Linked DNA regions of Pleomorphomonas sp. PLEO. The protein of the gene in region 1 binds, or shares a complex with, the protein of each later gene. Links are inferred from orthologs where the notes say so. Each region holds a gene or a part of one and is shown in the gene's direction. Other genes may lie near its edges. The genes, in order: secA and secY.

Evidence for each region.
Region 2: the proteins of secA (region 1) and secY are in contact, whole or in part, in a crystal structure (PDB 3DIN), measured with the Thermotoga maritima proteins. The link is inferred for Pleomorphomonas sp. PLEO from one-to-one orthologs. Residues at the interface, in WP_004082002.1 of Thermotoga maritima: Glu261, Ala262, Arg263, Lys300, Ala301, Arg302, Thr303, Ile304, Ile305, Leu323, Tyr324, Asp325, Pro326, Val329, Ser330, Tyr333, Ile336, Lys340, Phe345, Val349, Glu363, Phe364, Tyr374, Ser375, Gly376, Gly377, Glu393, Ile395, Thr482, Ser483; in WP_004081795.1 of Thermotoga maritima: Glu108, Gly109, Glu110, Glu111, Ala236, Glu237, Arg238, Arg239, Ile240, Thr241, Ile242, Gln243, Tyr244, Ala245, Arg246, Arg247, Val248, Thr249, Gly250, Arg251, Arg252, Val253, Tyr254, Gly256, Ala257, Ser258, Thr259, Tyr260, Leu261, Pro262.

What each region holds. Positions count from the first base shown.
Region 1 is NZ_CP166625.1:1,111,419-1,124,301, forward strand. What follows is about bases 2,424-5,709. They hold secA (preprotein translocase subunit SecA), read left to right. Parts: upstream 2,424-2,758; coding sequence 2,759-5,509; downstream 5,510-5,709. Outside these bases: 8-oxo-dGTP diphosphatase MutT, read right to left, coding at 1-80; bifunctional glutamate N-acetyltransferase/amino-acid acetyltransferase ArgJ, read right to left, coding at 209-1,450; AB6N07_RS04905 (peptidylprolyl isomerase), read right to left, coding at 1,516-2,397; iron-responsive transcriptional regulator RirA, read left to right, coding at 5,720-6,187; ATP-dependent chaperone ClpB, read left to right, coding at 6,394-8,991; AB6N07_RS04925 (DUF554 domain-containing protein), read right to left, coding at 9,048-9,761; AB6N07_RS04930 (TerC family protein), read right to left, coding at 9,841-10,845; AB6N07_RS04935 (M23 family metallopeptidase), read right to left, coding at 11,049-12,883. UniProt on the Escherichia coli protein: Required for protein export, interacts with the SecYEG preprotein conducting channel.
Region 2 is NZ_CP166625.1:4,077,174-4,092,464, reverse strand. The notes cover bases 12,099-14,956. They hold secY (preprotein translocase subunit SecY), read left to right. Parts: upstream 12,099-12,789; coding sequence 12,790-14,124; downstream 14,125-14,956. Other genes in these bases: AB6N07_RS18880 (adenylate kinase), read left to right, coding at 14,121-14,699; rplO (50S ribosomal protein L15), read left to right, coding at 12,099-12,509. Also shown: fusA (elongation factor G), read left to right, coding at 1-1,215; tuf (elongation factor Tu), read left to right, coding at 1,267-2,457; rpsJ (30S ribosomal protein S10), read left to right, coding at 2,523-2,831; rplC (50S ribosomal protein L3), read left to right, coding at 2,861-3,568; rplD (50S ribosomal protein L4), read left to right, coding at 3,568-4,188; AB6N07_RS18975 (50S ribosomal protein L23), read left to right, coding at 4,185-4,478; rplB (50S ribosomal protein L2), read left to right, coding at 4,498-5,337; rpsS (30S ribosomal protein S19), read left to right, coding at 5,353-5,631; rplV (50S ribosomal protein L22), read left to right, coding at 5,635-6,015; rpsC (30S ribosomal protein S3), read left to right, coding at 6,015-6,797; rplP (50S ribosomal protein L16), read left to right, coding at 6,820-7,233; rpmC (50S ribosomal protein L29), read left to right, coding at 7,323-7,523; rpsQ (30S ribosomal protein S17), read left to right, coding at 7,535-7,777; rplN (50S ribosomal protein L14), read left to right, coding at 8,226-8,594; rplX (50S ribosomal protein L24), read left to right, coding at 8,597-8,914; rplE (50S ribosomal protein L5), read left to right, coding at 8,907-9,464; and 8 more genes. UniProt on the Escherichia coli protein: The central subunit of the protein translocation channel SecYEG. Consists of two halves formed by TMs 1-5 and 6-10.

The sequences.
Region 1 (12,883 bases):
TTACCCTCCGGCCTCTGAGCCAGCAGGATACGTCCGTCGGCGTCGATCAGAGCGCAGGCAACGACCAGCACCATCTTCATCTGCCGCTCTCCAGACATTTGGTTGCCCGCATCCGCCTAAAATCCTGAAGATTTTTCCAGCGGATGCCTTGCCGCTTATCTCGACACATCTGCTTTTTTGAAAAGTCTGCAACTTTTCGGGCAGATGCTTAGCTGCGGTAATCGCCGTTGATGGCGACGTATTCCTTGGTGAGGTCGCAGGTCCAGACCGTGGCGCAACCCTTGCCGAGGCCTATATCGGCGCGGATGACGATCTCGTCCTTGCGCATCGCCGCCGAGGCGGCTTCCTCGGAATAGTCGGGGTCGCGCTCGCCGTCGACGGCAACGCGGATGCCGCCGAAATAGATGGCCAGACGATCGCGATCGGCCGGCTCGCCGGCCTTGCCGACGGCCATGACGACACGGCCCCAGTTGGCATCCTCGCCGGCGACGGCGGTCTTGACCAGCGGCGAGTTGGCGATGGCAAAGGCGATACGCTTGGCTGAGGCATCGTCGGTGGCGCCGGTCACATTGACCTCGATGAACTTGCGAGCGCCTTCGCCGTCGCGCACCACCATCTTGGCGAGGTCGGTGAGCAGGCCGTCGAGAGCGGCGCGGAAAGCGGCAAGGCGCGGGTCGGCCGGGTCGGTAATACGCGGCGCGCCATGGGGCGCCGCCTTGCCCGTCGCAAACAGCAGCAGCGTATCCGACGTCGACGTGTCGCTATCCACAGTGATCGAATTGAAGGACTGCCGTGTCCCCTTGCCGATGAGGTCCTGCAGCACCGGGGCAGCCAGCGGCGCATCGGTGAAGATGAAGGACAGCATGGTCGCCATGTCCGGAGCGATCATGCCGGCGCCCTTGGCCATGCCGTTGATCGTCACCGGTACACCACCGAGATCGACCGTGGCGGTGACCACCTTCGGGAAGGTGTCGGTGGTCATGATGGCGCGTGCGGCGTCGAGCCATGGCGCCGGCGCCATGCGGCCGGAAAGCTCGGCGAGCACTGCCTCGAACTTCTTGGGATCGAGCGGTTCGCCTATAACGCCTGTCGAAGCGAGGAACACCTCGCCGGCCGGCACGCCGAGAGCGGCGGCAACGTAGGCGGCGGAGGCTTCCACCGTCTCGCGGCCCTTCTTGCCGGTGAAGGCGTTGGCATTGCCCGAGTTGACCATCACCGCCCGCGCCTTGCCGGCGGGCAGGTTGGCGCGGCACCAGTCGACCGGCGCTGACGGGCACTTGGATGTGGTGAAGACGCCGGCCACTTCGGTCCCCTCGTCGAGGGCAACCAGCAGCACGTCGGTTCGGCCCTTGTACTTGATGCCGGCGGCGGCGGTCGCAAAGCGCACGCCCTTAAGGGCCGGCAGCTCGGGATAGGACTTTGGGGCGAGCGGTGACAGGTTTCCGGACATCTTCGGCTCTTCACGAGGAGATAGCGGACCCCGGCCGACGGGCGGCCGGGGCGGATAGGCGTCTATTACTTGGCGGGAGCCGGCGTTGCCGGGGCGGCGGCCGGATCGGCAGGCGCGGCGGGCGGCGTCAGGATCTCGATCTTGGCCTCGCCGCGCATCTTGGCGAGCGTCTCCTGATACTTGTCGCGCTGGACCATCTGGATCACCTGCTCGCGCACTTGGTCGAGGGTCGGCACTGGCTGGGTGCGGCGTTCTTCGACCTTGATGATGTGATAGCCGAACTGGCTCTTGACGGGCTTGGTCGACGTCTCACCGGGCTTCAGCGCGAAGGCTTCTGCTTCGAACTCAGGCACCATCTGGCCCTTGGCGAAGAAGCCGAGGTCGCCGCCGTTGCCCTTGGAGCCCGGATCCTGCGACTTTTCCTTGGCGATGGCTTCGAAATTGCCGCCATCGGCGAGCTGCTTCAGGATGGCATTGGCCTCATCTTCGGTCTTCACGAGGATGTGACGGGCGTGCACTTCTTCCGGCGGCGTGTAGCTTGCGATGTCCTTTTCGTAGCGGGCCTTGACGTCCTCGTCGGAGATCTTGCCCTGCAACTCGTCCTCGACATAGGTATTGCGCAGGGCCTGCGCTTCGAGGAAGGCCATACGCGCCTTGTATTTCGGGCTGTCGGCAGTGCCAGCCGCCTTGGCGGCGTCGGCCACCACATGCATGTCGACGAGCGCGTCGACCACCATCGAGCGGCGCTGTGCCTCGGGCACCTGAGCAAGCTGCTCGCCGAACACGTCGGTGGCCATCTGCACTTCGGTGGCAGTGATATCCTGGCCGTTTACGCGGGCCACCACGTCGTCGGCCGAGGCCGGCAGCACGGAAAGGGGCAGCGCGAGGAGAGCGGCGGCGAGAAGACCGAGGCGACCGCGAGTGCCGGTTGCGGGAGCAAAATTCATCGGGACGATCCTGTCTTCGGTCCGGCACCCGGGAGATCGGGCCGGCACCGTGATGGCAGCCCTATAGCGCGCTCGGCGCGCGGCGGCAAATTCTCCGTAACGGCGCGGACAAAAAAACAGCCTCTCGCCGTATCGCTGTGGGAGCGGTGCATCACCGAAGACCAATCGCATCGCGCGGTCGCGGGAAGCGCCGATTCCGGCCATCCGGGTGGGGCCAGCGTTGACATATCTCCGACCCCGCCATAGATGGAGCGTGGCTCGGCAGGTCGGGCGAACGGTTGGCCCAGAACCAAACGCTGGGCGTCGCCGCTTCCCTTTCCCGCACCTGCACACGGAATTCTGATCGAAGGGATGGGCTGCCATGGTCGGCCTCGGCGGATTAGCACGCAAGATTTTTGGTTCGGCGAACGACCGCCGCATCCGCTCCTATCGCCCCACCGTTGAGGCGATCGGCGCGCTCGAGGCGGAAATGGAGGCGCTTTCCGATGAGGCGCTTGCCGGCAAAACCCTCGAATTCCGCGAGAAACTCGCCGCTGGAACCGATCTGGAGACGCTGCTGGTTCCCGCATTCGCCGTTGTGCGTGAAGCGGCCAAGCGCGCCCTCGGTCAGCGCCATTTCGACGTGCAGCTGATCGGCGGCATGGTGCTCAACGACGGCGACATCGCAGAGATGAAGACCGGCGAAGGCAAGACGCTGGTGGCGACACTCGCCGTCTACCTCAATGCGCTGCCGGGCAAGGGCGTCCACGTCGTCACCGTCAACGACTACCTCGCCAGCCGCGACGCCGAGTGGATGGGGCGCGTCTATCGCTTCCTCGGTCTTTCCGTCGGTATCATCGTCCACGGCCTTTCCGATGACGAGCGCCGCGCCGCCTATGCCTCGGACATCACCTACGCCACCAACAACGAGCTCGGCTTCGACTATCTGCGCGACAACATGAAGTACGAGAAGGCGCAGATGGTGCAGCGCGACCATCACTACGCCATCGTTGACGAAGTGGACTCGATCCTTGTCGACGAGGCGCGTACGCCGTTGATCATTTCCGGTCCGCTCGAGGATCGCTCCGAGTTCTACAACACCATGGATACGTTCATCCCCGGCATTGCCGAGGATGATTTCGAGATCGATGAGAAGCAGCGCACGGCCATCTTCTCCGAGATCGGTACCGAGCGGATGGAAGAGCGTCTCCGCGCCGCGGGCCTCTTGAAGGGCGGCTCACTCTACGACGTCGAGAACGTCTCGGTTGTCCATCATCTCAATCAGGCGCTCCGGGCGCACAAGCTGTTCCAGCGCGACCGCGACTACATCGTGAAGGACAACGAGGTCGTCATCATCGACGAGTTCACCGGCCGCATGATGCCGGGTCGCCGCTATTCGGACGGCCTGCACCAGGCGCTGGAGGCCAAGGAGCACGTGCGCATCCAGCCGGAGAACCAGACGCTCGCCTCGATCACCTTCCAGAACTATTTCCGCATGTACGACAAGCTGGCCGGCATGACCGGCACGGCGTCGACGGAGGCGGACGAGTTCGCCGACATCTACGAGCTCGAAGTCGTCGAGATTCCGACGCACCGTCCGATCTCCCGCATCGACGATCACGATGAGGTCTATCGGACCGTCGAGGAAAAATACGCGGCGATCATCGAAACCATCCGCGTCTGCAAGGAGAAGGGGCAGCCGATCCTGGTTGGCACCACCTCCATCGAGAAGTCCGAACAGCTGGCTGAGCTTCTCATTAAGCGCGGCTTCCAGCAGAGCGATCCGGACGTGCTGATGGACGGCGACAAGCCGGTATTCCAGGTGCTCAACGCTCGCTATCACGAGCAGGAAGCCTACATCATCTCGCAGGCCGGCCTGCCCGGCGCCGTGACGATCGCCACCAACATGGCCGGCCGCGGTACCGACATCCAGCTCGGCGGTAACGCCGACATGCTGATTGCCCACCGCCTCGGCGACGTTCCGCCGGGACCGGAGCGCGATGCCCGCGAGGCGAAGATCCGCGAGGACGTCGCCCGCCTCAAGGAAAAGGCGCTCGCCGCCGGTGGCCTGTTCGTGCTCGGCACCGAGCGCCACGAAAGCCGGCGCATCGACAACCAGCTGCGCGGTCGTTCCGGCCGCCAGGGCGACCCCGGCCAGTCGCGCTTCTATCTTTCGCTTCAGGATGACCTGATGCGCATCTTCGGCTCCGACCGTATGGACGGCATGCTGCAGAAGCTCGGCCTGAAGGATGGTGAAGCCATCATCCACCCGTGGATCAACAAGGCCCTCGAAAAGGCGCAGCAGAAGGTCGAGGCGCGCAACTTCGACATCCGCAAGAACCTTCTCAAGTTCGATAACGTCATGAACGATCAGCGCAAGGTGATCTTCGAGCAGCGTATCGAGCTGATGACCGAGGAGAGCGTTGCCGACACCGTCGCCGACATGCGCCGCGAAGTGATTTCCGCCCTGGTGGCGCGTCATATCCCCGAGAACGCCTATGCCGAGCAGTGGGACGTCAAGGGTCTGCATGACGCGGCGATCGAGACGCTGAACGTCGACGTTCCGATCCCCGATTGGGCCAAGGAAGAGGGCATTGCCGATCAAGAGATCGAGGAGCGGCTCATCGCCGCCGCCGATGCCGACTTTGCCGCCCGTGAGGAACGCGTCGGCTCCGAGCTGATGCGCCGCGTCGAAAAGGCGATCCTGCTGCAGACGCTGGACAACCTGTGGCGCGAGCATCTGGCTCACCTCGACCACCTGCGCTCCGTGATCGGCTTCCGTGGCTATGCCCAGCGCGACCCGCTCAACGAATACAAGACCGAGGCCTTCTCGCTGTTCGAGGCGCTGCTCAACGATCTTCGCCGTCAGGTGACGGCGAACCTTGCTCGCGTCGAGATCCGGCAGGCGCCGCCCGAAACGCCGGCCTTCGACGAAGGGGTGCTATCGGCCCATCACGCCGATCCGGCGACCGGTCTCGAGCTGGAGCCGATCGGTATGGAATCGAATTTTGTTGCCGCGCCCGTCGAACGCGATCCCAACGACCCCGCCACCTGGGGGCACATCGGCCGGAACGAGCCGTGCCCCTGCGGCTCCGGCAAGAAATTCAAGCACTGCCACGGCCAGTTCGCCTGAGGGTTGGCCTACGCGTCCGGCCGGGAAGTCATCGACTTTCCGGCCGGATGAGGGCGTCGGTTAGACAATTCGTCGATATTGTTGCCCGAAAGGGCTGTCATAAAAGCTGATCAGCAATTGCACGAATTATGTCTGCCTGTGCAAAGGCGCATGCTGGATCTGAACGATTAATCTTGACTTTTAATGTCAACTCTTTAATCAGATGGTGTCATGCGCCTTACCCAAGCAACCAATTATTCGATCAGGGTGCTGCTCTATTGCGCGGTGAATCCCGACCGCCCGAGCCGCGTCGCTGACATCGCGGCCACCTTCGACATGTCGGAGACGCACCTGTTCAAGATTTTGAAGGTGCTGGTGGATCACAAGTTCATCGAGACCATTCGCGGCCGTCACGGCGGCCTGAAGCTCGGCAAGCCGGCCGAGGATATCAAGCTCGGCGACGTGATTGCCGCCACCGAGGAAAGCTTCCAGATGGCGGAATGCTTCTCGGAGGATGGACACAAGGACTGCCCGCTGATCCTGTCCTGCGAATACAACCGCGTGCTGCGCGAGGCGCTGGGCGCCTTCTTTGCCGTGCTCGACCGCTACACGGTGGCCGATATCGCCAAAGACCGCTCGATGTTGCGCGACGCGCTCGGCATCGACGATCTTCTCCATCCGGCGCTTGCCAGCGCCTGACGCGGTTCGTCACGTCGTTTTTTGAGCCCGCCCGGCGGTTTCCGTCGTGGTGGGCTTTGTCTTTTCTTGCTGCCCCTTTTCGGCGCTCGCCTCGTTCCCCATATTGATCGGCGAGGGGCAAGGGTCATGTCCCAATCTCCAAGATATCCAGACGCTTCCGCCGGGCTTCGGACGGCGGGACGCGGGCTCCAGGAAAGGATGTCCATATGAATTTCGAAAAATATACCGAGCGGGCGCGTGGTTTTGTCCAGTCGGCGCAGACCATGGCGCTTGGTCGCGGCCATCAGCAGTTCGCGCCGGAGCATCTGCTCAAGGTCTTGCTCGACGATTCCGAGGGCATGGCCGCCGGTTTGATCAACGCCGCCGGTGGCGATGCCGGCCGGGCGCTGTCCGCCGTCGACAAAGCGCTCGATGCGATGCCACAGGTCTCGGGTGGCAATGGCCAGCTCTACCTGACGGCACCGACCGCCAAGGTTTTCTCAACCGCCGAAGCGCTTGCCGACAAGTCGGGTGACAGCTTCGTCACCGTCGAACGGCTGCTGATCGCGCTGGCCGTCGAGGCCGATGCAGGGACGGCGAAGATCCTGAAGGATGCCGGCGTCACCGCCAATGCGCTCAACGCGGCGGTCAACGAAATCCGCAAGGGCCGCACCGCCGACAGCGCGTCGGCCGAGAGCGGCTATGATGCGCTGAAAAAGTATGCGCGTGATCTGACGAAAGCGGCGCGCGACGGCAAGCTCGACCCGGTGATCGGCCGCGACGAGGAGATCCGCCGGACCATTCAGGTGCTGTCGCGCCGTACCAAGAACAATCCGGTGCTGATCGGCGAGCCAGGCGTTGGCAAGACGGCCATCGCCGAGGGGCTCGCATTGCGCATCGTCAACGGCGACGTACCGGAGAGCCTGAAGGACAAGGAACTGCTGGCCCTCGACATGGGCGCGCTGATTGCCGGCGCCAAGTATCGCGGCGAGTTCGAGGAGCGCCTCAAGGCGGTGTTGTCGGAGGTGACGGCGGCGGAGGGTGGCGTCATCCTGTTCATCGACGAGATGCACACGCTGGTCGGCGCCGGCAAAGCCGATGGTGCGATGGATGCTTCCAACCTGCTGAAGCCGGCGCTGTCGCGCGGTGAGCTGCATTGCGTTGGTGCCACCACGCTCGACGAGTACCGCAAGTATGTCGAGAAGGACGCGGCGCTGGCCCGGCGTTTCCAGCCGGTGTTCGTCGACGAGCCGACGGTGCCCGACACCATCTCCATCCTGCGCGGCATCAAGGAGAAATACGAGCAGCACCACCGGGTACGCATCACCGACGCGGCGCTGGTCGCGGCGGCAACGCTGTCCAATCGCTACATCACCAATCGGTTCCTGCCCGACAAGGCGATCGACTTGGTCGATGAAGCCGCGGCGCGGCTCAGGATGCAGGTGGATTCCAAGCCGGAGGAACTCGATGAGATCGATCGGCGGGTCATCCAGCTGCGTATCGAGCAGGAGGCGCTGAAGAAGGAAACCGATGTCGCCTCGCGCGATCGGCTGGAGCGGCTGGAGCGTGAACTCGCCGACCTCGAAGAGGAATCCGCGGGGTTGACTGCCCGCTGGAAGGCGGAAAAGGACAAGCTCGGCCACGCCGCGGAGCTTAAGCGGCGGCTCGACGAGGCGCGCAACGACCTCGCAGTCGCCCAACGCAAGGGCGAATATCAGCGGGCCGGCGAGCTTGCCTACGGCGTCATTCCGGGCCTCGAAGGCGAACTGAAGGTGATCGACGAGGCAGCGGCTGGCCAAGCCAACGGCATGCTGGAGGAGGCGGTGACGCCTGACCATGTGGCGCAGGTCGTCTCCCGCTGGACGGGAGTTCCCGTCGACAGGATGTTGGAGGGCGAGCGCGAGAAGCTGCTCAAGATGGAGGACGAACTTGCCAAGCGCGTCGTCGGTCAGGCCGAAGCGGTACACGCCGTCTCAACGGCTGTTCGCCGTGCCCGTGCCGGCTTGCAGGATCCCAACCGTCCCATCGGTTCGTTCATGTTCCTCGGACCGACCGGCGTCGGCAAGACCGAGCTGACCAAGACGCTCGCCGCCTATCTGTTCGACGACGAGCACGCCCTGCTGCGCATCGACATGTCCGAATACATGGAGAAGCATTCGGTCTCCAGGCTGATCGGCGCGCCTCCGGGCTATGTCGGATACGATGAGGGCGGCGCGCTCACCGAGGCGGTGCGGCGGCGGCCCTATCAGGTGGTGCTGTTCGACGAGATCGAGAAGGCGCATCCGGATGTCTTCAACGTGCTGTTGCAGGTGCTTGACGACGGTCGCCTCACCGACGGCCAGGGCAGGACGGTGGACTTCAAGAACACGCTGATCATCCTGACCTCAAACCTCGGCTCGGAATATCTCGCCAACCAGAAGGAGGGCGAGGATGTCGAAGCGGTGCGCAACGAGGTGATGGGTGTGGTGCGCTCGGCCTTCCGGCCGGAGTTCCTGAACCGGCTCGACGAGATCGTGCTGTTCCATCGCCTGAAGCGGTCGGAGATGGGTGCCATTGTCGACATTCAGCTCAAGCGCCTGGAGACGCTACTCGAGGATCGCAAGGTGACACTGACGCTCGACGATAGCGCCCGGGCCTGGCTCGCCGACAAGGGCTACGATCCGGTTTACGGTGCCCGGCCGCTGAAGCGCGTCATCCAGCGCCAGATTCAGGACCCGCTGGCTGAGCGCATCCTGGCCGGCCATATCCACGATGGCGACACGGTGACGGTGACCGGCGGCAGCGATCGGCTGCTGTTCTCGGAAATCCGCGACGTCGCGGCGTAAGCAGCGCTGGTGTAAAAACATCGGACCGGCCGGGGTAACTCGGCCGGTTTTTATTTTTAGAACGCCATCGACCACAGCACCGACACCGGCATGGCGAACAGCAACCCCGGCAGCATGTTGCCGATCGGGAAGGTCTTGATGCCGCAGATGCGCAGGCCGGTGGCGAGCATCATCACGCCGCCGGTGGCCGAGAAGTCGGCGATCATCGCCGGTGTGGTCAGCGGCATCAGCAGTGTGGCACCGAAAGCCAGGGCGAGCTGAATGGCCATCTGCGGGATGGCGATGGTGGCGACCGACAGGCCGAGCGCCGTCGCGAAAATCGCAGCGGTAGGCAGGTCGAGGAAAGCCTTGGCGATCAATACGCTCGGGTCGTGCGTCATGCCCTCGTTGAGCGCGCCGAAGATGCCGGCGCCGGAAGCGCAGAACAGCACGAGGATGGCGACGAAGCTTTCTATGAAGGCCTCGTGGGAAATGCCGCGCGGCGTTGTCGCCACCTTCTCCACCAGTCGCTTGGCAAGGCCGCCGACCAGCGCGAGGCCGTCCTCGATGCGGACGAGTTCGCCGACGAGCGCGCCGAGCACGGTGGCGATGACCATCACCGGCATGTGGGCGACGCGGGCGATCAGCACCACGCCCATGGCCATCGACGAGACGCCGAAGGCGAGAGGCATGCCGGTCCGGAGGCGCTCCGGCATGCGGTGGGCGATGAGCGCGCCGCCAAGCGCGCCGAGGATGATGGCGGCGCCGTTGATAAAGGGTCCGATGATCATGAGGCCGTTCCGTTGGGGTCGGCCTTCTATACCCCTCCGGCTGGCACTCGCCAGCCGGCTCACTGCGATGTGATGATTTTTATGAGCTGTTTCCGGCGAGCGGCAGTTTTTTGGCCTCCCGCCGCGTCTTCACAAGGCTGACGACGACGCCACCGGCGATCAACGCGAAGGTCACGCCCAGCGAGATGGCGGCGGGGAACTTGTCGAGGCCCATGAGTTCGGCTGCGAACACCTTGCCGCCGATGAATACCAGCACCAGGGCCAGAGCCGGTTTCAGATAGCGGAAGCGGTGGATCATCGCGGCGAGGGCGAAATAGAGGGCGCGCAGGCCGAGGATGGCGAAGATATTCGAGGTGTAGATGACGAAGGCGTCGGTGGTGATGGCGAAGATCGCCGGCACAGAGTCGACGGCGAAGATGATGTCGGCCGCCTCGATGAGCACAAGGGCAAGGAACAGCGGCGTCGCGTGCAACGCCACGCGACCACTGCCGGCCAGGGGCTTCCTTACGAAGAAATGGTCGCCTTCGAGCTGATCGGTAACGTTGAGCCGGCGGCGCAGGAAGCCGACCAACGGGTTCTTGGCGAGGTCGTGTTCCTTGTCCTCGGTTACCAGCATCTTGATACCGGTCAGGACCAGGAAGGCGGCGAACAGATAGAGGAGCCAGTGGAACTCGGCGACCAGGGTGGCGCCGGCACCGATCATGATGCCGCGCAGCACGATGACGCCCAAGATGCCCCAGAACAGCGCCCGGTGCTGGTAGCGCCTGGGAATGGCGAAGAACGAGAAGATCAGCGCGATGACAAAGATATTGTCGAGCGCCAGCGTCTTCTCGATGACGAAGCCGGTGAGATAGGCGAGGCCCGCCTCGGCCCCGATGTGCCACCAGACGAACCCACCGAACATCAGGCCGATGGCGACATAGCCGCCCGACATGACGAGACTTTGGCGGATGGAGATCTCCTCCGACTTGCGGTGGAGAACGCCGAGGTCGAAGGCGAGCAGAAGGGCAACGAGCGTCAGGAAGGCCAGCCACAGATAGAGCGGGGTTCCGAGCCAGGGGGTGACAACAAATGTGAGGTCCAAAGTCGCGAACTCTGCCGGCGGAATGCGTCGACAAAGGTCCGACATCGCAGATGCGCCGGCGGCTTCTGCCAGAGGGGCCCGGACCTAACGGGTCAGGGCAGACATGGGGCGGCTCTTGCTTCCGTTCAAGGGCGCCCGCACCAAGCGCGAAAGCCGAGGACCGGAGCCCCGCCGGCTATTGAGGCAGAATAAAAGGGATTTCCTCAGCCGCCGTTCGCCGGAGCGGTCGCGGCGCGGGCCGTCTGGCTGTCGCCGGCGAGCAGCGTATCGACGCGGTCGCGCTCGGACTGGAAGGCGGCGAGCACGGTACCGTCGAGGGTACGGCCCTGCGGCAGCTTGATCCGGAGCGGATCGACCGGCGTGCCGTTGACATGCACTTCGTAGTGAAGGTGCGGTCCGGTGGACAAGCCTGTCGTGCCGACATAACCGATCACCTGACCCTGGCGGACGCGAATGCCTTCCTTGATGCCCTTGGCGAAGCCGGTCTGATGGCCGTAGCCACTGGCGTAACCGTTGGTGTGCTGGACCTCGATATAGTTGCCGTAGCCATTCTTCCAGCGGGCATAGGTGACGATGCCGTCGCCGGCCGCCATGATCGGCGTGCCACGCGGCGCGGCCCAGTCCACACCGGTATGCATCTTCACGACCCCGAGCAGCGGATGGTTACGAGCGCCGAAGCCCGAACGGAAGGTGCCGCCCGACATCGGCTTGCGCATCAGGAACTTCTTGGCGCTCTTGCCGCTGTCGTCATAGTAGTCGACCGTGCCGTCGTCGGGTGCGCGATACCTGTAGAAGCGTCGCTCCTTGCCACCGAGGGTGATCGAGGTGAAGACGATCTCGCCGTTGTCGGTCTCCTCGCCATTGTCGCCAAGCGTATAGACCATCTGGAAGCTGTCGCCCGGCTGGATGCGCGTGTTGAAGTCGAGGTCGAAGGAGAAGACGCGCACCAGCTCGTCGATGAGGGCCGGCGGTACGCCATTCTTGAGCGACGTCTCGTAAAGGCTCTCGTAAAGGCGTGGCCGCGGGTTGTTCTCATCGCCGTCGGCTCCGGTGTCGGCCTGCTCGGTGGCCGGCGGCTCGTCGACGGTGATATAGCTGCCGTCGTCGCCGAGGCCCACCGAGCCCAAATGGCCGCCATCGCGATAGATAGAGACGAGGATGGGCCGATAGCGCGCCGTCTCGTCGTTCGGGTCGGGGGCGAGGCGGATACGCACCTCGTCGCCGACCTTCAAAAGGCGCAACCGGTCGGCCTTGTGGAAGGCGAGCACGATGTCGCCGGCCTCGTCGTCGGTCGCTTCGTTGTCGGTCAGGAGCTGCTCGAGCGGTTCGTCGGCCTCAACGGCGACGCGACGGTCTTCGTAGGCGTGGCCGGTGCTGGACGCTGTAGGCTCGGCCGTGGTGGTCGGTACGAAGGAGACATTCTCGGGGATGATGCGGACACCGAACTGGTCGAGCGAGGTGGGCTCGGCAAAGCCGAAGTCGAAGCGCGACTGGTCGACCGGCGACAGCGAGGCGGTCTTGACGTTGGTGCCGTTGAGGAAGCTTGCCGCCTCGCGCACGACCCGCTCCGTCTGGGCGATGTCGAGTGGGATGGTGGCCTCGAGGCTGGGGTCGTTCACCGGGAAGTCGGTGACCTTCAGCATCATGTCGCCTTCGACGGCGGCGCCATAAAGCATCGCTTCGCCACCCTCGGAGGTGCCGGCGTTGGCGTCGGCGAAAATGCGCAGCGGATTATAAGGCGGAATGGGGTCGGTGATCTCGGCCATGTCCGAGACCAGTGGGGTCGATACCTTGGCGAATGGCTTCAGCCTGATGATGTCGTGTTCGCCATCCTTGGCAATGGTCGACACCTTGAGGATCTGTCTGGCCGGCTCGAGGTTGGCTTCCTGAACGGGAAAGTCGCTCTTGGCGATCATCTCGTTGTCGGGAGTCGGAACCACCACAGCGGAGCGGGTGACCGTGCCCGAGGGCTGAGCGATGGTCTCGCGGCCGTCGAAGGCGGCGTAGAGAGCGCCACCCATAAGAAAGGTCGAGGCGA
Region 2 (15,291 bases), 3.0 Mb from region 1 along the record:
ACCAAGGGTATCGATCCGAAGACGGAAGAAGAGATCGTTCGTCTCTCGTCCGATGACGAGCCGCTCGCCATGCTCGCCTTCAAGATCATCGAAGATCCCTATGGCGTGCTGACCTTCGCTCGCGTCTATTCAGGCGTGCTGCAAAAGGGTTCGACCGTCCTGAACTCGACCCGCGAGAAGCGTGAGCGCGTCGGTCGCATGGTTCAGATGCATGCCGACACCCGTGAGGACGTCGAGGAAGCCCGTGCTGGCGACATCGTCGCCTTCGTTGGCCTCAAGGACACCCGCACCGGCGACACGCTCTGTGACCCGTTGAAGCCCGTCATCCTTGAGAAGATGGAATTCCCCGAGCCGGTCATCGAGATGGCCGTCGAGGCTGCTACCAAGAGCGAGCAGGAGAAGCTTTCCATGGCTCTCCAGAAGCTGGCTTCCGAGGATCCGTCCTTCCGCGTCTCCACTGATCAGGAGTCGGGCCAGACGATCATCAAGGGCATGGGCGAGCTTCACCTCGACATCAAGATCGACATTCTCCGTCGTGCTCCGCACAACATCAAGGTGAACGTCGGCGCCCCGCAGGTTGCCTATCGCGAGACCATCCGCAAGAAGACCGAGATCGACTACACCCACAAGAAGCAGACCGGTGGTACTGGTCAGTTTGCCAAGGTGAGTTTTGTCGTCGAACCGGGCGAAGTCGGTACAGGCTTCGTATTCGAGAACAAGATCATCGGCGGTGTGGTTCCCAAGGAATACATCCCCGGCGTCGAGAAGGGCTTGAACTCGGTGATGACCTCTGGTCCGATCGCCGGCTTCCCGGTGGTCGACGTCAAGGTGACGCTGATCGACGGTGGCTATCACGAGGTTGACTCTTCGGCCATCGCCTTCGAAATCGCCTCCCGCGCCGCTCTGCGTGAAGCGATGGAAAAGGCTTCGCCGGCTCTGCTGGAGCCGATCATGAAGGTCGAGATCGTGTCGCCGGAAGAGTACGTCGGTTCCGTCATCGGCGACGTCAACTCCCGTCGCGGCCAGATCCAGGGCCAGGACATGCGCGGCAACGCCAATGTCATCACGGCCTTCGTTCCGCTCGCCAACATGTTCGGTTACGTGAACCAGCTCCGTTCGATGAGCCAGGGACGCGCCAGCTACACCATGCAGTTCGACCACTACGAGCAGGTCCCGGCTGCGGTCGCTCAGGAAGTCCAGGCCAAGTACGCCTGAGTTCCGGACCGTTGACCTCACCCGCTTACACGAGACAAAGGAAGATATCCGATGGCCAAGGAAAAGTTTTCGCGGACGAAGCCGCACTGCAACATCGGCACGATCGGTCACGTTGACCACGGCAAGACGTCGCTGACCGCGGCGATCACGAAGGTTCTTGCCGAGACGGGCGGCGCGACGTTCAAGGCCTATGATCAGATCGACGCGGCTCCTGAAGAGAAGGCGCGTGGCATCACGATCAACACGGCTCACGTCGAGTACGAGACGAAGAACCGTCACTATGCGCACGTGGATTGCCCAGGCCACGCCGACTATGTGAAGAACATGATCACCGGCGCGGCTCAGATGGACGGCGCGATCCTGGTGGTTTCGGCCGCCGACGGCCCGATGCCCCAGACCCGCGAGCACATCCTGCTGGCCCGTCAGGTCGGCGTTCCGGCGATCGTCGTCTACTTGAACAAGTGCGACATGGTCGACGATCCCGAGCTGCTTGAGCTGGTGGAGATGGAAGTGCGCGAGCTTCTTTCGTCCTACGACTTCCCCGGCGACGACATTCCGATCGTCAAGGGTTCGGCGCTGGTTGCCCTCGAGGGCGGCGATCCGGTCCTCGGTCATGACTCGATCCTCGAGCTGATGACCCAGGTCGATGCCTACATTCCGCAGCCGGACCGTCCGATCGACCAGCCGTTCCTGATGCCGATCGAAGACGTGTTCTCGATCTCCGGCCGTGGCACCGTGGTGACCGGTCGTGTCGAGCGCGGCATCGTCAAGGTTGGCGAGGAAGTCGAGATCGTCGGCATCCGTCCGACCACCAAGACGACGGTGACCGGCGTTGAAATGTTCCGCAAGCTGCTCGATCAGGGCCAGGCTGGCGACAACATCGGCGCTTTGCTGCGCGGCACCAAGCGTGAAGACGTCGAGCGCGGTCAGATCCTGTGCAAGCCGGCTTCTGTGAACCCGCACACCAAGTTCAAGGCGGAAGCCTACATCCTGACCAAGGAAGAGGGTGGCCGTCACACGCCGTTCTTCACCAACTATCGCCCGCAGTTCTACTTCCGCACGACCGACGTGACGGGCGTGGTGACGTTGGACGAAGGTGTCGAGATGGTGATGCCGGGCGACAACGTGACGATGAACGTCCAGCTGATCGTTCCGATCGCCATGGAAGAGAAGCTCCGCTTCGCCATTCGTGAAGGCGGTCGTACCGTCGGCGCAGGCGTCGTCGCTTCCATCGTCGAGTAATTGATCGTTTCGAGGTGATACGGGGCGGAGTTCGCTCCGCCCACGTCCCCTCTAGAGGTAAAGAAATGAACGGTCAGAATATCCGTATCCGTCTCAAAGCGTTCGATCATCGTATCCTCGATGCTTCGACGCGCGAGATCGTCAACACGGCCAAGCGCACGGGCGCACAGGTCCGGGGCCCGGTTCCGCTTCCGACTCGTATCGAGAAGTTCACGGTCAACCGCTCGCCCCATATCGATAAGAAGAGCCGCGAACAGTTCGAGATGCGCACCCACAAGCGCCTCCTGGACATCATCGATCCGACCCCGCAGACCGTGGACGCGCTGATGAAGCTCGACCTCGCGGCCGGCGTGGACGTCGAGATCAAGCTCTGAGAACAAGAGCCGGGTTGAGAGAGAACGCTATGCGCTCAGGTGTCATTGCACAGAAGGTCGGCATGACCCGCGTCTACAACGACGCAGGCGAGCATGTTCCCGTGACGGTTCTCAAGCTTGAGAACTGCCAGGTAGTTGCTCACCGTACCGAAGAAAAGAATGGCTATACCGCGATCCAGTTGGGAGCCGGTACTGTCAAGGTTAAGAATGTCTCGAAGGCGATGCGCGGCCACTTTGCCGTGGCGCAGGTCGAGCCGAAGCGTGAAGTTGCCGAGTTCCGGGTTTCTCCCGAGAACCTCATCGAGGTGGGTGCCGAACTAACGGCCGATCACTTCGTTGCTGGGCAGTTCGTCGACGTTACCGGTACCTCGATTGGTAAGGGTTTCGCCGGCGCCATGAAGCGCTGGAACTTCCACGGCGGTCGCGCCACCCACGGTAACTCGGTCTCGCACCGCTCGCTGGGTTCGACCGGTCAGCGTCAGGATCCGGGCAAGGTCTTCAAGAACAAGAAGATGCCTGGCCACATGGGCGATGAGCGCGTGACCACGTTGAACCTGAAGATCGTGCGCACCGACGCCGATCGCGGTTTGATCCTGGTCGAAGGCGCGGTTCCTGGCGCCAAGGGCGGCTGGATCCTCGTCCGCGACGCGGTCAAGAAGAAGCTTCCGGAAGGTGTTCCCACCCCGGGCAAGTTCCGCAAGGCGGCGCCCGCTGCGACCGCGGAGGCAGGTGAGTGATGGAACTCGAAGTCAAGACCCTCGATGGCGCTGTTGCCGGGACGGTCGCGCTTTCGGACGAGATCTTTGGTCTCGATCCGCGTGCCGACATCCTGCAGCGCGTCGTGCGCTGGCAGCTCGCCAAGCGCCAGGCCGGAACGCACAAGACTCTGACTCGTACAGAGATCACCAAGACCGGCAAGAAGATGTACCGTCAGAAGGGCACCGGTGGCGCCCGTCACGGCAACAAAGCCGCTCCGCAGTTTCGTGGTGGTGGCAAGGCTTTCGGTCCCGTGGTTCGCAGCCATGCGCACGATCTGCCCAAGAAGGTTCGGGCCCTCGGCCTGAAGCTTGCCCTGTCGGCCAAGGCCAAGGGTGCCAACATATTCGTGCTGGACGAGGCGATCGCCGCCGAGTCCAAGACGAAGGTCCTGAAGACGAAGCTCGCCGCGCTCGGTCTCACCAACGCGCTGATCATCGACGGAGCCAATCCGCAGGATCAGTTTCGCCTGGCGGCCCGTGCCATTCCGCAGATCGACGTGCTGCCCGTACAGGGCATCAACGTCTACGACATTCTGCGTCGTGACACGTTGGTTCTCACCAAGGCGGCCGTGTCGGCGCTTGAGGAGCGGTTCAAATGACCAATCTGAAGCACTACGACATCATTCGCATGCCGGTGGTCACTGAAAAGGCGACCATTCAGGCTGAGAACAACAAGGTGGTCTTCAACGTTGCCAAGACCGCGACCAAGCCCGAGATCAAAGCCGCCGTCGAGCAGCTGTTCTCGGTTAAGGTCAAGAGCGTCAACACGCTCGTGCGTAAGGGCAAGACGAAGCGCTTCCGGGGCATCATCGGTACCCAGTCCGACGTGAAGAAAGCGATCGTGACCCTCGAAGAGGGCCATTCGATCGACATCACGACGGGCCTCTGATCCGAGCGGCAGGACGATTATGGCACTCAAATATTACAAGCCGACGACCCCGGGCCAGCGCCAGCTGGTCCTCGTCGATCGCTCCGAGCTTCATAAGGGCGCGCCAGTGAAGGCGTTGACCGAGGGTCTTAGCAAGACCGGCGGTCGCAACAATCACGGCCGCATCACCGCTTATCATCGCGGCGGTGGTCACAAGCGCTCTTATCGTCTCATCGATTTCAAGCGTCGCAAGCTCGGCATGAATGCCGTGGTTGAGCGTCTGGAGTACGATCCCAACCGCACCGGCTTCATCGCCCTCATCAAGTATGAGGACGGCGAGCTGAGCTACATCCTGGCCCCGCAGCGTCTGGCCGTTGGCGACAACGTCGTCGCCGCGCCCGCCGCCGACGTGAAGCCCGGCAATGCGATGCAGCTGTCGGCCATTCCGGTCGGCACGCTCGTCCACAATGTCGAGCTGAAGCCCGGTAAGGGCGGTCAGGTTGCCCGCTCGGCTGGCTCCTACGCCCAGATCGTCGGTCGCGACCAAGGCTACACCGTTGTGCGCCTCAACTCTGGCGAACAGCGCAAGGTGCTCGGCACTTGCTTTGCCACCATCGGCGCTGTGTCGAACCCCGACCACTCCAACGTGTCGATCGGTAAGGCTGGCCGCAATCGCTGGCTGGGCAAGCGCCCGGTCAACCGCGGCGTGACGATGAACCCGATCGACCATCCGCACGGCGGCGGCGAAGGCCGCACCTCGGGTGGCCGTCATCCGGTTACCCCATGGGGCAAGCCGACCAAGGGCAAGAAGACGAGATCGAACAAGTCCACGGACAAGTTCATCGTCCGTAGCCGCCATGCGCGCAAGAAGTCGCAGTAAGAGAGAGGAACGACCGTGACTCGTTCGGTTTGGAAAGGCCCGTTCGTCGACGGCTACCTCCTCAAGAAGGCGGAAGTCAGTCGCGCGAGTGGCCGCAATGAAGTCATCAAGATCTGGAGCCGTCGCTCCACGATCCTGCCGAATTTCGTCGGACTTACGTTCGGCGTTTACAACGGCCTGAAGCACATTCCGGTGTCCGTGAACGAGGACATGGTGGGTCACAAGTTCGGCGAGTTCGCGCCGACCCGCACCTACTATGGCCATGGCTCGGATAAGAAGGCGAAGAGGAAGTAACCCATGGGCAAGCCGAAGCGTGAACGCACGCTCGCCGACACTGAGGCGCAGGCGGTGACCCGCAACCTTCGCGTCTCGCCGCAGAAGCTCAATCTTGTCGCGGCTCTCATCCGCGGCAAGAAGGTCAACACGGCGCTGGCCGATCTCACCTTCTCGCGCAAGCGTATTGCTGACGACGTGAAGAAGACGCTGGAGTCGGCGATCGCCAATGCCGAGAATAACCACGACCTGGACGTCGATGCTCTCGTCGTCAAGGAAGCTTTCGTGAGCAAGGGCCTCGTCATGAAGCGCTTCTCGCCGCGAGCTCGTGGTCGTGTCGGTCAGATCCAGAAGCCGTTTGCGAACCTCACGATTGTGGTTCGCGAAGTCGAGGAGACCGCCTGATGGGCCACAAAGTTAATCCGATCGGTCTGCGTCTCGGCATCAACCGGACCTGGGACTCGCGTTGGTTCGCGAGTAAGGCCGAGTACGGCGCGCTGCTGCACGAGGATCTCGCCATCCGCAAATTCCTCTTCGAGGAACTGAAGACGGCTGCGGTATCCAAGGTTGTCATCGAGCGTCCGCACAAGAAGTGCCGCGTCACCATCCACTCGGCTCGTCCGGGCGTGGTGATCGGCAAGAAGGGTGCTGACATCGAGAAACTGCGCAAGCTGATCGCCAAGTTCACTTCCTCGGAAGTGCATCTCAATATCGTCGAGGTGCGCAAGCCCGAGACCGACGCGACACTGATCGCCGCGTCGATCGCCCAGCAGCTCGAGCGTCGTGTGGCTTTCCGCCGTGCGATGAAGCGTTCGGTGCAGTCGGCGATGCGTCTCGGTGCCGAAGGCATCCGCATCAACGCCGGTGGCCGTCTCGGCGGCGCCGAAATCGCTCGTCTGGAGTGGTATCGCGAGGGCCGCGTGCCCCTGCATACGCTTCGTGCCGACATCGATTACGGCATCGCCACCGCCCACACCGCTTACGGCACCAACGGCCTGAAGGTCTGGGTGTTCAAGGGCGAGATCCTGGAGCACGACCCGCTCGCTTCCGAGCGTCGCGCGCTTGAGGGTAACGAAGGTGAACGTTCTGGCGGCGACCGCCGTCGTGAGCGTGACAATCCCCGTGGCGACCGTGAAGGTCGTGGCCGTGGCCGTGGTCGCGAACGCGACGGCGATGGTGCGCGTTAACTAGAGTTTTGGGAGAAGGACGATGCTTCAACCGAAGCGCACCAAATTCCGTAAGCAGTTCAAGGGCCGCATCCATGGCGTGTCCAAGGGCGGTACCGACCTGAACTTCGGCGCTTTTGGCCTCAAGGCCATGGAGCCCGAGCGCGTCACCGCGCGGCAGATCGAGGCGGCTCGCCGCGCGATCACCCGCCAGATGAAGCGTATTGGCCGAGTCTGGATCCGCGTGTTCCCGGACGTTCCGGTCACCGCTAAGCCGACCGAAGTCCGTATGGGTAAGGGCAAGGGTTCACCGGAGTTCTGGTGCGTCCGCATCAAGCCCGGCCGGATCATGTTCGAGCTCGACGGCGTGCCCGAGGAGGTTGCCCGCGAGGCGCTCCGTCTCGGCGCGGCCAAACTTCCGATCAAGACGCGCTTCATTCAGCGCATTGCCGAGTGATCCGCAGGGCGCCCGCCCGGAAGGTCGATAACCTTCCGGCAAGCGGGTGCCGATCGGAAGACCGGCCCTACTGTTAGGACGAGAAAACGATGAAGGCGAACGACGTTCGGGCCATGACGCCCGACCAGCTCGAGGACGAGATGGCCAAGCTGAAGAAAGAGCAGTTCAACCTGCGCTTCCAGAAGGCTACGGGCCAGCTCGAGAATACGTCCCGCGTGCGGGTCGTGCGTCGCGACATCGCCCGCATCCAGACGGTTCTGCGCGATAAGCGCGCGATTGCGAACGCTTAAGGAGAGACGAGTTGCCGAAGCGCATCCTGCAAGGCGTCGTCGTCAGCGACAAGACCGACAAGACGGTCGTAGTTAAGGTGGAGCGTCGCTTCACCCATCCGGTGCTCAAGAAGACCGTGCGCCGGACGAAAAACTACCAGGCGCATGACGAGACGAACCAGTACAAGGTCGGGGACGTGGTTTCCATCGAGGAAAGCAAGCCCATTTCCAAGACCAAGCGCTGGGTTGTGCTCTCCACCGCAAGCGCAAGCTGAGCGGGTGAGATAGCTGCCTCCGGCACCGACCGTGGTGTCGTGCGAGGTGGAAAGCTGCCAGAGACGGGCGCTTTTGGGCGATTGTCTCTAAATAGCATCCCCGGGTCATTGACTTCCGACTCGGAGAAGCTTATGCGGCAGACGCTAGTTTCAGAACGGAATGGCAGTCTATGCCGTTCCGTTTCGGATTGTTTAGTCGGGTAGCCTGAGGGCGCCACGACCTGACGGCGAAAACGAGACATCTAGCTTCGTTTTCCTGTCGCCCTAAGAGGCGGTGGGGTAGGAGCTAGGCCTCCCAGGCTGCGGATACGGCCAGGGACTGGGATGAACTCGAAAATGAGGGTCCGGCACGCCGTACCCCTATTTTCCGAGTTCCAAAACAAAGTCGCTGTCCATCTGCGTCTTCCGGCGCCGGTGGGCGCATGCATCAAGATAAGGCGGCCAAGTCATGATTCAGATGCAAACCAACCTCGACGTGGCGGATAATTCCGGCGCACGTCGTGTTATGTGCATCAAAGTGCTCGGCGGCGCGAAGCGGCGGTACGCCTCGGTGGGCGACATCATTGTCGTCTCCATCAAGGAAGCCATCCCTCGTGGTCGCGTGAAGAAGGGCGACGTGATGAAGGCGGTCGTGGTCCGCACGGCCAAGGACATCCGGCGCACGGACGGTTCGGTCATTCGTTTCGACAAGAATGCCGCCGTTCTCATCAATAACCAGAAAGAGCCGATCGGGACTCGTATCTTCGGACCGGTTCCGCGCGAACTTCGCGCCAAGAACCACATGAAGATCATCTCGCTCGCCCCGGAGGTTCTGTAACCATGGCCGCCAAGATCAAGAAGGGCGACAAGGTTGTGGTTCTCACAGGCAAGGACAAGGGCAAGACCGGTGAGGTCATTGAAGTCCGTCCGACCGAGAATCGCGCTTTAGTCCGTGGCGTCAACATCGTTCGTCATCATCAGAAGCAGTCGGCCAAGTCCGAGGGTGGCATCGTCGCGAAGGAAGCGGCGCTCGACCTTTCGAACCTCGCTGTTGCCGATCCCAAGGACGGCAAGCCGACCCGCGTTGGTTTCAAACTGCTCGACGACGGTCGCAAGGTCCGCTTCGCCAAGCGTTCTGGAGATGTGATCGATGGCTGATGCGGTTTACATTCCGCGCCTCAAGCGCACCTACGACGAGACCATCCGCGCGGCTCTCATCGAACAGTTCGGTTACAAGAACACGATGGAAGTGCCCGTCGTCGAAAAGATCGTCCTGAACATGGGCGTCGGCGAGACGGTTGCGGACGGCAAGAAGATCAATTCGGCCGTCGGCGATCTGACCCTCATTGCCGGCCAGAAGCCGGTGATCACCAAGGCTCGTAATTCCATCGCCACGTTCAAGCTGCGCGAAGGAATGAATATCGGTGCCAAGGTGACGCTTCGCCGTCAGCGCATGTACGAGTTCCTCGACCGCCTCATCACCATCGCCTTGCCGCGTGTGCGTGACTTCCGTGGTCTGAACCCGAAGTCCTTTGACGGCCGTGGCAACTTTGCCATGGGCATCAAGGAGCACATCGTTTTCCCCGAGATCGAGTACGACAAGGTCGATCAGGTCTGGGGTATGGACATCATCGTCTGCACCACGGCGAAGACTGATGACGAGGCGCGCGCGCTTCTCAAGGCCTTCAATTTCCCGTTCCGGCAGTGACGAGAAGGGTTCGGATTTAAATGGCTAAGAAGAGCGCCATCGAGAAGAACAAGCATCGCCAGAAGCTGGTGAAGCAGTTCTCCGCCAAGCGTGAGGCCCTCAAGGCTGTCGCGGGTGACAAGTCGCTGTCGATCGAGGAGCAGTTCGCTGCTCGCCTGAAGCTCGCCGAGCTTCCGCGCAACTCGTCGCCGGTGCGTGTCCGCAACCGCTGCGAAGTCACCGGCCGTCCGCGGTCCTATTATCGCAAGCTCAAGATGAGCCGTATCGCCCTGCGTGAGCTGGGGTCGCTCGGTCTCATCCCGGGCCTTGTGAAGTCGAGCTGGTAAGGAGAGCGGTCCCATGCCGATGACCGATCCTTTGGGTGATATGCTCACCCGCATTCGTAATGCCCAGATGCGCAAGATGTCGAAGGTGTCTACGCCGGCCTCCAAGCTGCGTAAGAACGTCCTTGATGTCCTGGTCGCTGAGGGTTTCCTGCGCGGTTACGCCGAGGTTGATGCCGAAGGCCGTACCGAGTTCGAGATCGAGCTCAAGTACTATGATGGCCTTGGTGTCATCCGTACCATCGAGCGCGTCTCCAAGCCGGGCCGCCGCGTTTACGCTTCGGTTAAGAACCTCCCCCGAGTTGCCAACGGCCTCGGCGTGTCGATCCTCAGTACCCCCCGGGGTGTGATGGCCGACCACGACGCTCGTGAGCAGAATGTCGGTGGTGAAGTTCTCTGCCGCGTCTTCTAACCTTCGACTGGAAACGGGTTAAAAACCATGTCGCGCATTGGCAAGAAGGCTGTTCCGGTCCCTTCGGGGGTCACGGCCGACATCGCTGGGCAGACCGTTTCGGTCAAGGGACCGAAAGGTACGCTCACTTTCGCTCTGAACGAGCATGTCAACGTCGTTAAGACGGAAGACGGTTCGATCAAGATCGATCCCAAGGACGAGTCCAAGCTGGCTCGCGCCAGCTGGGGTATGTCCCGCACGCAGATCGCCAACCTGATCAAGGGTGTGACGGTCGGCTTCGAGAAGAAGCTCGAGATTACAGGCGTTGGCTACAAGGCGGCGCTTCAGGGCAAGACCCTGCAGCTCTCGCTGGGCTATAGCCACGACGTCGCCTATCCGGTGCCGGAAGGCATCGCGATCGTCGTTCCGAAGCCGACAGAAATCGTCGTCTCCGGTATCGACGCCCAGCGCGTCGGTCAAGTCGCCGCCGAAATCCGCAAGTACCGTCCGCCGGAGCCCTACAAGGGCAAGGGTGTAAGGTACGCGGGCGAGTTTATCGTCCGCAAGGAAGGCAAGAAGAAGTAAGGGGACGATCATGGCTCACCTCACCGGCAACGATCGCCGCCGCGCCCGCGTGCGCCGCGCGATCAAGGCGGCGGCCAACGGTCGCCTCCGGCTCTCCGTGCACCGCTCGTCGTTGCACATCTATGCTCAAGTTATCGATGACGTTCAGGGTCGCACCCTGGCGTCCGCGTCGACTCTCGACAAGGACGTCCGCGACGCTCTGAAGACCGGGGCCAACGTGGCCGCGGCCGCCGTGGTCGGCAAGCTCATCGCAGAGCGCGCCAAGGCGGCGGGGGTGACTGCGGTCATCTTCGATCGTGGTCAGTTCCTGTACCACGGCCGCATCAAGGCGCTGGCGGATGCCGCCCGCGAGGGCGGACTCGACTTCTAAGGCCGGTCCCGATCGAGAGAGACAAAGACAATGGCTGAACGTGAACGCAACAACCGGGATCGCAACGACGAGCGCGACAGCGAGTTCGTCGATCGCCTGGTCCATATCAACCGCGTCGCCAAGGTGGTGAAGGGTGGTCGTCGCTTCGGCTTCGCCGCGCTCGTCGTCGTTGGCGATCAGAAGGGCCGGGTCGGCTACGGCCACGGCAAAGCGCGCGAAGTGCCCGAGGCCATTCGCAAGGCGACGGAAGCCGCCAAGCGTGCCCTCGTGCGCGTGCCGCTCAAGGAAGGCCGGACGCTGCACCATGACGTCGCAGGGCGTTGGGGTGCCGGTCGTGTCTACGTGCGCACCGCTCCGGCTGGTACCGGCATCATCGCCGGCGGCCCGATGCGCGCCGTGTTCGAAACGCTTGGCGTCCAGGACGTGGTGGCCAAGTCGCTCGGTTCCACCAATCCCTACAACATGATCCGCGCTACCTTCTCCGCTTTGGCGAACGAAGATAGTCCGCGGTCGGTTGCCGCCCGCCGTGGTCTCAAGGTTTCGACCTTGCAGTCCCGTCGTCGCGACATTGACCCGGAAGCTGCGGCGTCGGCCGAAGGCTGATGGATATCGAACGGGGGAGGGGGATCTCTCCCTCCTCATTCGTAAACTGGCTTTCGTAAGGTGAAAACCATGTCGACCAACAAGAAGTCGGGCAAGACCGTTACGGTCGAGCAGATCTATAGCCCCGTCCGCCGTCCCGCTGATCAGCGCGCGACGTTGGTCGGTCTCGGTCTCAACAAGCTGCATCGCACGTCGACGCTGGAGGATACTCCTTCGGTTCGCGGCATGATCGCGAAGGTCCAGCACCTCATCCGCGTCGTGGACGAGGCCTGAGATACCCGCCGGTCGAAAGGATCGATGAAATGAAGCTCAACGAGCTCAAGGATAACGAAGGCGCGACCAAGCCGCGTATGCGCGTCGGCCGTGGCATCGGCTCGGGCAAGGGCAAGACCGCCGGTCGCGGCGTCAAGGGCCAGACCTCGCGGTCGGGCGTTGCCATTGCCGGGTTTGAAGGCGGTCAGATGCCTCTGCATCGTCGTCTGCCCAAGCGCGGTTTTACGAATATTTTCGCCCTCGATCTCAACGAGATCAGCCTGACGAAAGTCCAGGCCGCCGTCGACGCTGGTAAGCTCGACGCCAAGGTGCCTGTGACTGTCGAGGCTCTGGTTTCGGCCGGTCTGCTGCGCCGTACGCTTGACGGCGTGCGGGTTCTCGGCGGCGAGATCAAGTCGGCGCTGACCTTCGAGGTCGTCGGTGCTTCAGCGCCCGCGATCGCGGCGGTCGAGGCTGCCGGTGGCAAGGTCACCGTGTCGGTGGCTGCCAAGAAGGCGTAAAGACAATGCCCCCGGGCAGATGCCGTCTTCACGTGATCGTTTGCGCGACGCGTGGGATTAGGTGTCTCCCGGGGGCTTATTTCGTCCGCGACTTGGGTCTATATAGCGGACGTTTGGATTAGCTTGTGCGCGGTTTGCCGCGCTTTGGCGGTCCGAAGCTGGAACAAGGCGCTTCAGCGAATCGCTCGAAGGCGCTAAGGCCAGCGGTATGAAGGGTGGAACGGTCTCGCGGCATGCGGGGCGGTGCGCCCCGAGGTTCCCCATTCGGGCGGAGTGAGACATGGCCTCTGCGGCAGAACAACTCGCTGCAAATCTGAATTTCGGCGCGCTCGCTAAGGCGGAAGAGCTCAAGAAGCGGATTTGGTTCACCCTTGGCGCACTTCTGGTGTATCGCCTCGGAACCTATATCCCGCTGCCGGGCATCAACCTGCAGGCGCTTGCCGATGCGTTCAAGCAGCAGAGCCAGGGCATTCTCGGCCTGTTCAACATGTTCTCCGGCGGCGCCGTCGGCCGCATGGCCATCTTCGCCTTGGGCATCATGCCCTACATCTCCGCCTCGATCATCATTCAGCTTTTGACGTCAGTCATTCCGGCGCTGGAAGCGGTGAAGAAGGAAGGCGAGTCAGGCCGAAAGAAGATCAATCAGTACACCCGCTACCTGACTGTGCTGCTCGCCGCGGTTCAGTCCTATGGCATCGCCGCCGGGTTGCAGGGGCAGGGTTCGATTGTTCTCAATCCCGGGCCGACTTTCATCATTTCCACCGTGCTGTCGTTGATGGGCGGCACGATGTTCCTGCTTTGGCTTGGCGAACAGATTACGTCCCGCGGCATCGGCCAGGGTACGTCGCTGATCATCTTCGCCGGCATTATCGCCAATCTGCCGCACGCCCTTGTCGGTATGCTGGAGCTCGGCCGTCAGGGCGCCCTTGCCACGCCGATCATCCTGGCCGTGCTGGTGCTGGCCGTGGCGGTCATTGGCGGCATCGTGTTCTTCGAGCGCGCCCAGCGCCGGTTGCTCATCCAGTATCCGAAGCGCCAGGTCGGGAACAAAATGTTCCAGGGCGAGTCGAGCCACCTGCCGCTGAAGCTCAATACGTCTGGTGTCATTCCGCCGATCTTCGCCTCGTCGATCCTGCTCATCCCCGGCACCATCACTGGCTTTGCCGGTGCCAACGCCGCAGGCGGCTGGCTGCAGACCTTCGGTACGCTGATGGCACACGGTCAACCGCTTTACATGCTGTCCTATGCCGCGATGATCGTGTTCTTCGCCTTCTTCTATACGGCTATCGTGTTCAACCCGACCGATACCGCCGAGAATCTCAAGAAGCAGGGCGGCTTCGTTCCCGGTATCCGACCGGGCGAGCGTACCGCCATCTACATCGACTATGTTCTGACCCGCATCAACGTCCTCGGTGCCATCTATCTCGTCGTTGTTTGTCTGCTGCCGGAGTTCCTGATCTCCACCACCGGTGTTCCGTTCTACTTCGGCGGCACGTCGTTGCTGATCGTCGTGTCGGTGACCATGGACACCGTGTCCCAGATCCAGGGTCATCTCCTCGCCCATCAGTACGAGGGGCTGATCAAGAAGAGCAAACTTCGGGGGAAGCGTAGATGAGGCTGATTCTTCTCGGGCCGCCGGGCGCCGGCAAGGGGACGCAGGCGCAGAAGCTGGTCGATCGTTACGGTATCGTCCAGTTGTCGACCGGTGACATGCTGCGCGCGGCTGTCGCTGCCGGCACCGAGATCGGCAAGAAGGCCAAGGCCGTGATGGACGCTGGCCAACTCGTTTCCGACGAAATCGTCATTGGCATCGTCTCCGACCGAATCGAAGAGCCGGACGCCAAGAACGGCTTCGTGCTGGATGGCTTCCCGCGCACCGTCGCTCAGGCTGAGGCGCTGGACAAGCTGCTGGCTGACAAGAAGCTCAAGCTTGACGCCGTGATCGAGTTCAAGGTCGACGCTGAAAAGCTCGTCGACCGGATCGTTCGCCGCGCCGAAGAAGCCAAGGCGGCCGGGCAACCGGTGCGCAAAGATGACAATCCGGAAGTGTTCCGCAAGCGTCTGGAAGAGTTCCGCGCCCTGACGGCGGCGCTGACGCCTTTCTATGCCACGAGCGGGTTGCTGAAGCCGGTTGATGGCATGGCGCCCATCGAAGAGGTTGCCGGCGCGATTCGCGCTGCCCTCGAGTGAGACGGACGTCCGGCGAGGAACGAGCGTTCCAAAGCTGGGCGATCGGTCGCCGACCGGGCTTTCCGGCGGCGATTTCGGCGACAAACCCGTGTCCGAAAGGTTGACGGAGAGGCCGGTTCCGGCTATTAACCGCCACCTATCCACGGGTTCTTCGTGCGATGGCCTGTATGCGTTTGCCCATGTTGGACGGAGCGCCATGGTTGTCGCGAAAATAACCCGGCCGGCGCCGCCTATGGAGCCGCCGTCTAGACACCGACCTCCACGGCTCGAACGGGGGAGGGAGCGATCCAAAAGGATCGCGACGACAGGAGTGAAGTGAAGTGGCCCGTATCGCTGGCGTCAATATCCCCACCGCCAAGCGCGCCCTGATCGCGCTGCAGTATATCCATGGCATCGGCCCGAGGTTCGCCGAGGAAATCCTGGGCAAGGTCGGTATCGATCAGGCCAAGCGCGTCAATGAGCTTTCGGATGCCGAAGTTCTGCAGATCCGCGAAGTGATCGACCGCGACTACGTCGTCGAGGGTGACCTTCGCCGTGAGACTGCGATGAACATCAAGCGTCTCATGGACCTCGGTTGCTATCGTGGTCTGCG